DNA from 2 places in the Clostridium sp. DFI.1.208 genome. Region 2 is predicted to be linked to the other one. Evidence: riboswitches for the same ligand, from Rfam matches in the RefSeq annotation. Region 2 holds a riboswitch; the other holds the start of a gene.
The links. A riboswitch is a leader RNA that binds a small molecule or an ion and turns the genes downstream of it on or off. The one in region 2 is predicted to bind thiamine pyrophosphate.

Region 1 (5,429 bases), on a different contig from region 2:
ATGAAATGCTCTGCATGATAAAGGCAGAGACCATGAAATAGGCGAGTGTAATTGCCAGCAGAACTCTTGAAAGGCGGCGCATATGTTGTTTAAATTCACGTTTCAGCATGTTCTTTACCTCCTGAATTTGACAGGAATACAATCAGCGGGCAGCTCTGTGAGGGAAGGCTTTAGTTTTAAGAAATCCAGCGTGCCGACATATACGGTCTTGCCGTTTTCTATAACAAGGAGCTTGTTCGTATAGTATCCTGAGTCTGTGCTCATAGAAACATAGATTCTTCCATTCTTATATAGAATATCGTGAATAGGCGCATAATCGCCACCTTCTAAAAGAAGCTGTTTGTTTTTTACATGCAGGAGCTGCATGGTGTCTGTATTTAAAATCTGAATTGTATCATCATAGCTGAAGCAAAGATACTTGTCATTCTTATAAATGGTATCAAAATAATGGAAGTCCTTTATACTGATTTCATCCTTCAAATTACCGTTAAGGTCATACTTTGTGATATACAGCTTTTGATTTTTTTCGCTGAATACAAATATATGGTTTGACGAGAGCTGCATTGCAAGATAATTTCGGTCCATGCTTACGTTTGTCAGCTTTTCCACCTTCAGATATGTGCTCATAGCGTAATAGTTGTGCTCCGTATCTGTATTGATGCTATAGCTTTCCGGATAGTTCATTACTGTTGCACGATAGATGTAATTCTGACCGCTCATCGCCGTGGTGCTCGGTGGAAGTATATAATAATACCCATTATGATAAACTGTTTGCGTGGTACCACCGAATTCTGCCATATTTTCCGGCTGAATCCATCCCGGAATGATCTTTTTTTCTTCAGTGTTGTACGTACCTTCTTCTTTCAGGATATGCTCCTTATCCGCATTATAAGTTAACTCTGTCTTGATAAATCCGAAATCGTTAATCAGCTGTTGATTATCTGTCACCATTACGGATACATACAACGATGCTTTGTTCAGCTGCCGCTCATAGGATGTCATATCCGTACTGTATTGATCCTTTGCTTTTTCCCAGTCACTGATTGGCTTGCAGTCATCCTCACATACATACGTGAAGGATGTATAAGAGGAACCCAGATATTCCTGCGGTTTTCTTATTTCATGAGATACTCTGGCACGCTCATCATAGGATATCAAAATGGATGCCTCCTTCAGATTTACGGTACTATCAAAGCCGACACCATGCAGTGCTGAGCGATTCCCCATCACATCCTGTATAGGGAAGTTTGCTTGTCCGGCATATAGGAGAGGTAGACTCATGCATAAAATAGAGGCAAGGGCTGCAGAGGCTATAAAGGCAGTTGTCTTATTCATTTCATCTTCCTCCTTTTCCACATGAAGCAGGATTTCAACTGTATTGCATGTACGGGGATAAGTAGCAGCATGGCAGCAGCTGCGTACCAGTCCTCAATTACCTGTAGATCTGGCATCGTTTGTGCCATAATCAACTTAATAAAGAGGAAAATAATTAGAAGACCGGCATACAGTAGGACTGTTTGTAATCCTTTATATGTCTCCATACCGATTAACAAAAGGGTGCTGATGCAGGTTACTGTAATCAATTTTAATATATTGAGGATTAAAACAACTACCGTAAAGGGCATATAGGCTGTTGCAGTTGCCTGCGAGAGCTGAAAGAACAGAAAGGAATTGCTGAGAAACGGCTGTTTATCTGACACCATGAAGTAAAGAGCAGTCCATGCCAAAATGTGTGTGCAGAGTAAGCCAAGATAGGTCATAAATTGAAATAGCAGTTCACTATAGAGAAAGGTTGATTTGCGAATCGGAAGTAGGCGAACCCGGGTTAATCCGCCTTCACTCATAAAGGTTTTATAGCGGCTTCTGTGAATCAGAAAGAGCAGTAGAAAGCTCGGATAGAACGTCAGAAGCATAATAGTGTTGATATCCTTGGTGATATTGATAAAGCATAGTGCTAGCTGGACGAGAAAGATGTCCACGTACAGAAATATGATCTTATTCACATAGGGGGCAGAAGTGTTTTCAATAAATAAGCGAATCTCTTTCATTGCAGTCTCCTTTCTGTATTGCGGTCGCAATACACTTGTTGGAAATAAAAATTATGTGTTCCATAGCTTTGTAAGCCAGGCAATCGTCTGTTGAAAATCCAGTCCGCTTGTCTGACACTCCTTTACAAATTTCTTCATCGTTACCTCAATCATTTCATTGCGTAGCTTTTCCAAGGTTTCCTCATTGACAATAACAACGCTTTTCACATTGCTGATCGTCTTTATGATTCCCTCATCCTCCAGCTGTTTATAAGCTTTTTGTACCGTGTTTGGATTGATGGAGAGCTGTAGTGCAAGCTCACGGCGACTGGGAAGCTCTTCATAGTGCTTCAGCTCATCGGCGAGAATCAGCTTTTTGATATAACGACTGAGCTGCGGATACATCGGCTCTTTTTTATTAAACGTTATATGTTGTAGATTCATGCAATCCACCTCTCTTCAAGTGTATTATAACCGCAATACACTATGCAGTCAAGAGAAGCCTGTTTTTTTGTTAACAGGCAGACTGTAAATGCATTCAAAAGATAGTTTCCTCAGCATTGAGAACACCGGATGAAAGCCATTCTGTTATATACTCGCGAATGAGATGCTCGTGTGTATTTTTATCATTGGAAACATAATTCGCAAGAAATGTGTCCAGTGTCACATGCTCTGTACGAAAGACTCTGCTTTTATCTTTTGCTGTATTCTGAATCCAGAAAATATAATTGTATGCTTTATACCATGGTGAAACATATACGTTTAAATGATATTGTGTATTTGAACGCATGTCGATGTATGCATGAAAAATAGGCTGTTCTGATACAATCATATGCTTATAATCTTCCATTCCTTCCTGCAGCATACTGCCCTCCCCCCTTTCTTATCATAACAGTGTGCAGAGATCAGAGTGAATAGGACAACGGGACAGCTGTATAAACACTGACCTCTGTACATTCATCATACGGAATAGCAGCAAAATTGCAAGCATTCTGGGACAAGCGGTATCCCATAGGGTGGAAACGGTCATTTTTTGTTGAGAACATCCGAAAATCCATGACTGTTTTTTTATCTTCGGCATTCAGAAAAAACAGCATTGCAATTCCGTTTGAACCGTGGTAACATTTTAATGTAATAAAAAAGGGGAGCTGGAAACGGCTGAGAGGAAGCGCTCGCTTCGACCCATAACCTGATTCGGATAATGCCGACGTAGGGATGTGTACAATATGAGTGACTGCATATTGAGATATGGCCTGCGTTTGCTGTATCTCTTTTTTATTGCTGCATACGGAAGGGGAGCTCCGACCGTACAAAGAACTTCAGCGAGGGAGCCTGCCAGACAGGCTGAGAGGAAGCTGTATGGCTTCGACCGATCTTGGGATATCAACCGGGAGAGCTGTTTTCTTTGTGCTTCCTGTTTATATCCCAAAGGAAAGCAAACAGGAGGTAAGTAGAAATGAAAAATGAACATCGTGTTTTTCGCCATGTCTTTCTGGCAATGATGGTAGCCGTAGGAGTTGTCATATCACCAATCCTGCGTGTGGAGGGTATGTGTCCGATGGCGCACTTTATCAATATTACAGTGGCAGTGTTAATGGGACCCTGGTATTCGTTTCTGTGTGCGGTACTGATTGGGGTCATCCGTATGGCGGTTATGGGGATTCCACCGTTAGCATTAACCGGAGCTGTATTTGGTGCAGCATTGTCAGGAATCTTTTATAAAATCAGCAAAGGGCAGCTGTGGGCAGCAGTTCTGGGGGAAATCATTGGTACAGGAATCATCGGGGCAATCGTGTCCTATCCAGTCATGGCGCTGCTGTGGGGAAGAAACGGTCTGACCTGGATGTTTTATGTACCGAGCTTCTTTATGGGAACCATCATCGGAGGCAGTATAGCATTTGTATTTCTGACATCCATGCAGCACAGTGGTATGCTGCTTAAGATGCAGAAAAAGCTGGGAGGAGAATGGAATGTACGAGAAGCTCTGGAGCCTGAGAAAACAACTGCAGTACAGTCATAATCTAATTCACTGCATCACCAATCCGATCAGCATGAATGACTGTGCAAATGCTGTACTGGCACTGGGTGCGAAGCCAATCATGGCGCAGCATCCGATGGAATGTGAACAGATTACCGTATGCAGTAAGGCACTGGCACTGAACCTTGGCAATTTTGATGATAACCGCTCGATTGCCATGAAGAAAAGTCTTCACTGTGCAAATGAGAATGGTATTCCGGTAATCATTGATTTGGTTGGTGTCGGATGCAGTGAGCTACGCAAAACGTTTGCAGAGGAGCTGTTGCAGAAGGGAAGATTCTCTATCATAAAAGGAAATCTTTCTGAGCTGAAGGCAATCAGCGGCCGTGACAGTCATGCCCTGGGAATTGATGTCGGTGATGGTGATCGAGAAGCTCCTGCAAAGAGTGCAAAGTGGCTGGCTGAGCTTGCACGCAGACATGCCTGCTGTGTCTTATGCAGTGGAGAAGTGGATATCCTGACAGATGGAAAGCAGATATATTTTATAGAAAACGGAGATTCCCTGATGACGCTTTGTACAGGGACAGGTTGTATGCTGAATGTGATTGCAGCTGCATTTTTATCCGTTACAGAGAATTCGCTTGATGCAGCCTTGGCGGCATGTTTGACCTTTGAGCTGGCTGCAGAGAAAAGTGTTTCAATCGCAGACGGACCGGGCAGCTTTCATGCATCACTGTTTGATTCTTTATATGGGATGGATGAGCTGGATTTTGCGAAAGCAAAGGTTAGGAGAGGGCTATGAAATTTGATTTAACATTATATCTGGTAAGCGATTCAACAGATTTATCAGAGGAGGAGTTTCTTAGACGGCTTGAACAGGCATTACATGGTGGTGTTACTCTTTTACAGCTAAGAGAAAAAAACAGAACAACGCTGGAATACTATGAGCTTGCCTGCAAAGTAAAAAAGCTGACGGATGCTTATGGGGTACCGCTTATGATTGATGATCGTGTGGATATTGCTCTTGCGGTGGATGCGGCTGGCGTCCATGTCGGTGCAGAGGATCTGCCCGTCAAAGAAGCGCGGAGACTTATGGGACCGGATAAAATTGTAGGTGCAACGGCGAAGCGTGTAGATACTGCCATGCAGGCAGAAGCAGATGGTGCTGATTATCTGGGAGTCGGCGCAATCTATCCGACTACGACAAAGGTGAAAACAGTATTGACCAGCGTAGAAACACTGCAGGATATCTGTGCACATGTTTCTATTCCGGTTGGTGCTATCGGTGGCTTGAATGCAGAGAATTGTGATATTCTAAAGGGAACGGGGATTAAGGGAATCTGTGTTGTATCTGCTATTATGAAGCAGGAAAATTCCTATGTTGCAGCGAAATCATTAAAAGCTAAAATCATGGAAATCTGTAA
Region 2 (5,429 bases):
GTCGCAGGATTTTTGCCGGGTCTTGCCTGGCTTATGATCGCCTTTCTTATCAGTCCATACGGTCTGCCTCTGGCGGCTGCATGGCTGGTAGGGATCATTGGCGGGGCAAACAGTGCCTTAAAGGATTTTATATTTGGTTAAGCAGATTTGGCGGGGCGCATAGGCAGCCCCGCTCTTTTTCTGCAATTATAACTTCTCTGATTGGAATTAAGTTAAGGAGGTGACGAAAATAGCGACCACAAGACTGATGCCTCTGCATGTAGGAAAAGGTCGGAATATCTCTACTGCGATCTCAGATATTATTGATTATGTAGAAAATCCGCAGAAAACCGATTTTGGAAAATTCATTTATGGCTATGAGTGTGATACCCGGCTTGCTGATGCAGAGTTTCTTCTGTCCAAACGACAGTATGCAAATCTGACCGGCAGAAATCAGGGTGCAGATGATGTGATCGCCTACCATCTCCGTCAGGCATTTAAGCCCGGCGAAGTTACGCCAGAAGAAGCTAATCAGATCGGCAGGGAGCTGGCACTGAAGCTCACAAAAGGAAACCATGCCTTTGTTGTCTGCACCCATGTGGATAAGCACCATGTCCATAATCACATCATTATCAACTCTACTACACTGGACTGTCAGAAAAAATTTCGCAACTTCTGGGGCTCTACCTGGGCAATCCGGCGAATGAATGACAAGCTGTGTTTGGAGCATGGACTTTCGATTGTAGAAAATCCGAAACCCAGCCGGGAGCATTATGGCACATGGCTGGGAAATAAAAAGCAGCCTTCCTTTCAGGAGCAGATACGCATTGCTATTGATGCTGCATTAGAGGAAAAGCCAAAAGATTTTGAGGAACTTCTACAGAAGCTGGAAACTGCTGGGCTGGAAGTCAACCGTGAAAGAAAACATCTTCGGTTCCGAGTTCCGGGACAAGAAAATTATACCCGATGCGATACGCTCAAAGGCGATTATACAGAACAGGCCATCAAAGAACGGATTGCCGGTACACGGACAGTAAAACCCCGCCATGCCTTTTCTAAAAAAACGGTTTCCAAAGTTGGATTGCTGGTTGATATTGAAGCTGCAATCCGTTCCGGCAAGGGCCCTGGTTATGAGCGCTGGGCAAAAGTGTTCAATCTAAAGCAGCTTTCTCAGGCAGTGCTCTACTTAAAAGAACATGGCGATATGGGTTATGAGGATCTTCTGGAAAAAGCCAACGCCACTACCACTAATTTCAATACCTTATCCGTTCAGATCAAAGATCTGGAGTCAAAAATGAACGCCAATGCCGAGCTGCAAAAACAGATCGTAAACTATGCGAAAACGCGGGCTGTCTATGTAGAATATCGCAAAGCCGGGTACAGCAAAAAATTCCGAACAGAACATGAAGCTGAAATTCTGCTGCACCAGGCGGCAAAGAATCATTTTGACGAGCTGGGAATCAAAAAGCTCCCCTCTGTCAAATCTCTCCGGGAGGAATACACCGATCTTCTGGAACAAAAACGGAAAGCCTATTCTGCCTATAAGCAGGCCAAAAATGATATGAAAGAACTTCATAATGTTCGGGCCAATGTGGAATACCTATTAGAGATTTCTTCCCCACCACAACCGCAGCGCAGCACAGAAAAATCCCGTCAATAAGGTTTGCTAACTTGAATTCTATAGACCTTGACTTTCCGGGACTTCTTAACTATAATAATACTCAAGCAGGGGGACTACCTTGTAGTTGAGAAGGTTAAAACCTGACCCTTTGAACCTGTTGGCTAATACCAACGCAGGGAGCTAAAGAATACAGATTCGTATTTTTTGGACATTCTCTGTTTTGGGAATGTCCTTTTTAATTGAATAAGATATGATATGTGTTTGCGAGGGAACTGAACAAGTTGAAAAAGGTAAGACCTGACCTCTGGACCTGTCGGCTAATACCGGCGTAGGGAAGCAATTTCTTACGCTCGTATTGCGTCTGAAAGAGCTTCTAATTGTTTTAGAGGCTCTATTTTTTTATTTTAGGAGGAACAAACATGGCATTTATGAAAGACATTTTAACCCGCAACATCCCCATTTGGGAAGAATGTGCAGCTACCCCATTTGTGCAGGAAGTGCAAACTGGAAAGCTACCTCTTGAAAAGTTCAAGAGATATATGATTCAGGATAGTATCTATCTGAAAAACTATGCCCGTATATACGGCAAGGCAATTTTTCATGCTGATACATTAAGAGAAATTCAGCTTTACTATTCCATGCTGAATTTTGTAAATGATACGGAATCAGAAGTGCGTCTGGATTATCTAAAGCAATTTTGCATGACGGATAATGATATTGAACTGATCGCTCCTCTGCCTGAAAATCAAAATTACATTGATTTCATGTTTGAGATTGCGTCACATGGAAAGAATGAAGAAATTTTAATGGCGGTTCTTCCCTGTATGTTAAGTTACAGCTATATATTCCGCAAACTGGCGTCTGTCCCCACAAGCAGAGAATCAAGATATTGGGACTTTATCAAAGATTATGCGGATGAACAATATGCAGAAAGCTGCAAAGAATGGTCTGCTTTTGCAGAGCATAAATGTGCCGGGTTATCAGTAGCAAATAAAAAGTATCTGGCTGATATTTTTGAAAAAGCAAGTTTGTTAGAGCTTGCTTTTTGGAAGATGGCCTATCGGAACGAGAGAATGGAGGAAAATGCAAAATGAAAAAAGTATTGTCCATTGCCGGATCAGATTGCAGCGGAGGTGCAGGTATTCAGGCTGATTTGAAAACTTTTTCTGCTCACGGTGTATTTGGAATGAGTGTTATTGTTTCTGTTGTTGCAGAGAACACCAGCCGTGTTATCGACATCCAAGATATTACCCCGGATATGATTGAAAAACAGATTGACGCCGTATTTGAAGATATTGAAGTGGACGCAGTAAAAATCGGTATGCTTTCTACACCAGAATGTATGAAAGCGGTGGCAAAGAAACTATTACAATATAAGCCCCAAAATGTCGTAATCGACCCGGTTATGTATGCCAAAAATGGCTGCCCATTGATGAATCCTACGGCGGTTTCCACCTTGATAGACACAGTAATTCCACTGGCCGATGTACTTACTCCGAATATTCCAGAGGCAGAGAAAATAGCAGATATGCAGATTTCCACAGTTTCAGATATGGAGGCTGCCGCAAGAAAAATATATGCCATGGGTTGTAAGGCGATTGTTGTCAAGGGTGGACATCATATAGGAAATGCTGTTGATGTCCTATTTAATGGAGAAAATTTCTACCATTTTGAAACATCCCGCATTGATACGAAAAATACTCATGGGACAGGCTGTACCTTTTCTTCTGCAATCGCTTCCCAGCTTGCAAAGGGAAAAAGTGTTCCGCTTGCAGTCGAATCTGCAAAGGCTTATGTCACAATGGCAATCGAACACTCTCTTGCGATTGGAAAAGGCTGTGGCCCAACGCACCATTTCTACGAATTGTATCAGCATGGTTTATCTAAAGAATAGGCAGGTGCAAAATGAACTTTGATTATACACTTTATCTTGTTACTGATCGTCAACTAATGAGCTGCGATAGCCTGACAGAAGCGGTAGAACAGGCAATTTTAGGAGGCTGCACAATGATACAACTCCGAGAAAAAGAATTGTCCTCATTAGAATTTTACAATCAGGCTGTTGCCGTGAAACAGGTTACGGATAAATACCATATTCCCCTTATCATAAACGACCGGATAGATATTGCAATGGCTGTGCAGGCTACGGGGGTACATATTGGACAGCATGATTTACCTGCGGCTGCCGTCCGCAAAGTAATTGGGGAAAATATGCTGTTGGGAGTATCTGCATCTTCCATTGCAGAAGCAATACAGGCACAACAGGATGGTGCAGATTATTTGGGAGTTGGCGCAATGTTCCCTACTGGAACTAAAACCGACGCTGATTCTGTATCAATGGAGGAATTACAGAAAATCCGCACAGCCGTTTCTTTGCCGATCGTTGTTATTGGCGGTATCAATAAAGGAAATACAGGGCGTTTCAAGCCCATGGGAATTGACGGGCTGGCTGTTGTATCTGCCATCATAGCGCAGTCCGATATAAAAGCTGCTGCTGCGGAACTGAAAGATTTATTTTGCAGAAAGGAAAAGAAACATGGATTTTAATGCGGCAATCTTTGATTTAGATGGAACAATTCTGGATTCAATGGATGTATGGGAGCATATAGATATTCAGTTTTTGAAAAAGAGAAATCTTCCTGTCCCGGAAAATTATGTAACTGAAATATGTGCAAGGAGTTTTGAGGAAGCCGCACAATATACCATTGATCTTTTTGGATTGCAGGAAACGGTAGAGGGAATTATTGAGGAATGGAATAATATGGCGGTCGAGGAATACAGTAACCATGTCGGTCTGCTGCCCCATGCCCTTGATTATCTTCTGCGCTTAAAAGAACATGGAATAAAACTTGCAGTTGCTACGGGGTTGCCGGAAAAGCTCTATATTCCATGCTTAAAGAACAATTCTATTTTAGAATTATTTGACGCTCTATGTTCAACAGATGAGGTTCAGCGGGGAAAAGAATATTCGGATGTCTTTGAATTGGCCGCAAGAAAATTAGGGGTTGCACCTGAACACTGTATTGTGTTTGATGATGTGCTTCCAGCAATTAAAAGCGCAAAGGCAGCCCGTATGTTAGCAGGCGGGATTTATGATAAGTATTCCGCAGATCAGCGTACAGAAATAGAAAGGATTGCGGATATTTACTTACTTGATTTTCGGCAAGCACCGATCCCACACAAAGAGGTATGAAAATGGAAAAATGGGATTTATATAATGCAAAACGGGAAAAGTCTGGAATAACAGTGTGCCGTGGAGAAATCATACCCAAAGGGCTGTATCATTTATCTGTGAGTGTATGGATCGTCAACCAGCAGGGGCAGTATCTTTTATCACAGCGGCATCCGAAAAAGCAATACCCTCTTTATTGGGAATGTACGGGTGGTTCTGTACTTTCCGGGGAAACCAGTTTACAAGGAGCAATCCGAGAGGTAAAAGAAGAATTAGGAATACTGCTTACTCCCGGAAGTGAAAAATTGATTTATCAGAGCAGACGGGAAAATGTGCAGGATTTTTACGATGTTTGGCTATTTCATAAGGATATAAAGATTGAAGAAATGCGTTTACAGGAAACAGAAGTTGTGGATGTTCAATGGGTAAATCCAGATAAGTTATTTGAGATGTTTCGCCTGAAACATCTGCACCCTCTAATTACCTATGTAGATCAGCTAATAGGCTGAAAAAGCGCCGGGCGCAGAGGTATCAAAGCCTCTGCATCTGGCGCTTCTTTTTTGTCCTTTTTCCCGCATTTAGAACCCCGTTTTGCGGGGAACAGGATAACTTTATCCACCTGCCTGCCGGCCATGCGGAAAAACCCTTGATTTCCGT

Region 1: another riboswitch for thiamine pyrophosphate. It lies ahead of thiW (energy coupling factor transporter S component ThiW); the one in region 2 lies ahead of NE665_RS05475 (TenA family protein).

What each region holds. Positions count from the first base shown of each region.
Region 1 covers NZ_JANGCA010000014.1:22,512-27,940, forward strand. The annotation lists gene NE665_RS09125 (hypothetical protein) at 1-109, opposite strand, end outside; gene NE665_RS09130 (hypothetical protein) at 115-1,335, opposite strand; gene NE665_RS09135 (hypothetical protein) at 1,332-2,048, opposite strand; gene NE665_RS09140 (GntR family transcriptional regulator) at 2,100-2,471, opposite strand; gene NE665_RS09145 (hypothetical protein) at 2,566-2,892, opposite strand; TPP riboswitch at 3,159-3,260, shown strand; gene thiW (energy coupling factor transporter S component ThiW) at 3,484-4,047, shown strand; gene thiM (hydroxyethylthiazole kinase) at 3,998-4,807, shown strand; gene thiE (thiamine phosphate synthase) at 4,804-5,429, shown strand, end outside.
Region 2 covers NZ_JANGCA010000007.1:85,577-91,005, reverse strand. The annotation lists gene NE665_RS05485 (CD1845 family protein) at 1-141, shown strand, start outside; gene NE665_RS05480 (relaxase/mobilization nuclease domain-containing protein) at 230-1,639, shown strand; TPP riboswitch at 1,697-1,796, shown strand; TPP riboswitch at 1,856-1,953, shown strand; gene NE665_RS05475 (TenA family protein) at 2,020-2,694, shown strand; gene thiD (bifunctional hydroxymethylpyrimidine kinase/phosphomethylpyrimidine kinase) at 2,691-3,494, shown strand; gene thiE (thiamine phosphate synthase) at 3,506-4,147, shown strand; gene NE665_RS05460 (HAD family phosphatase) at 4,137-4,793, shown strand; gene NE665_RS05455 (NUDIX domain-containing protein) at 4,796-5,281, shown strand.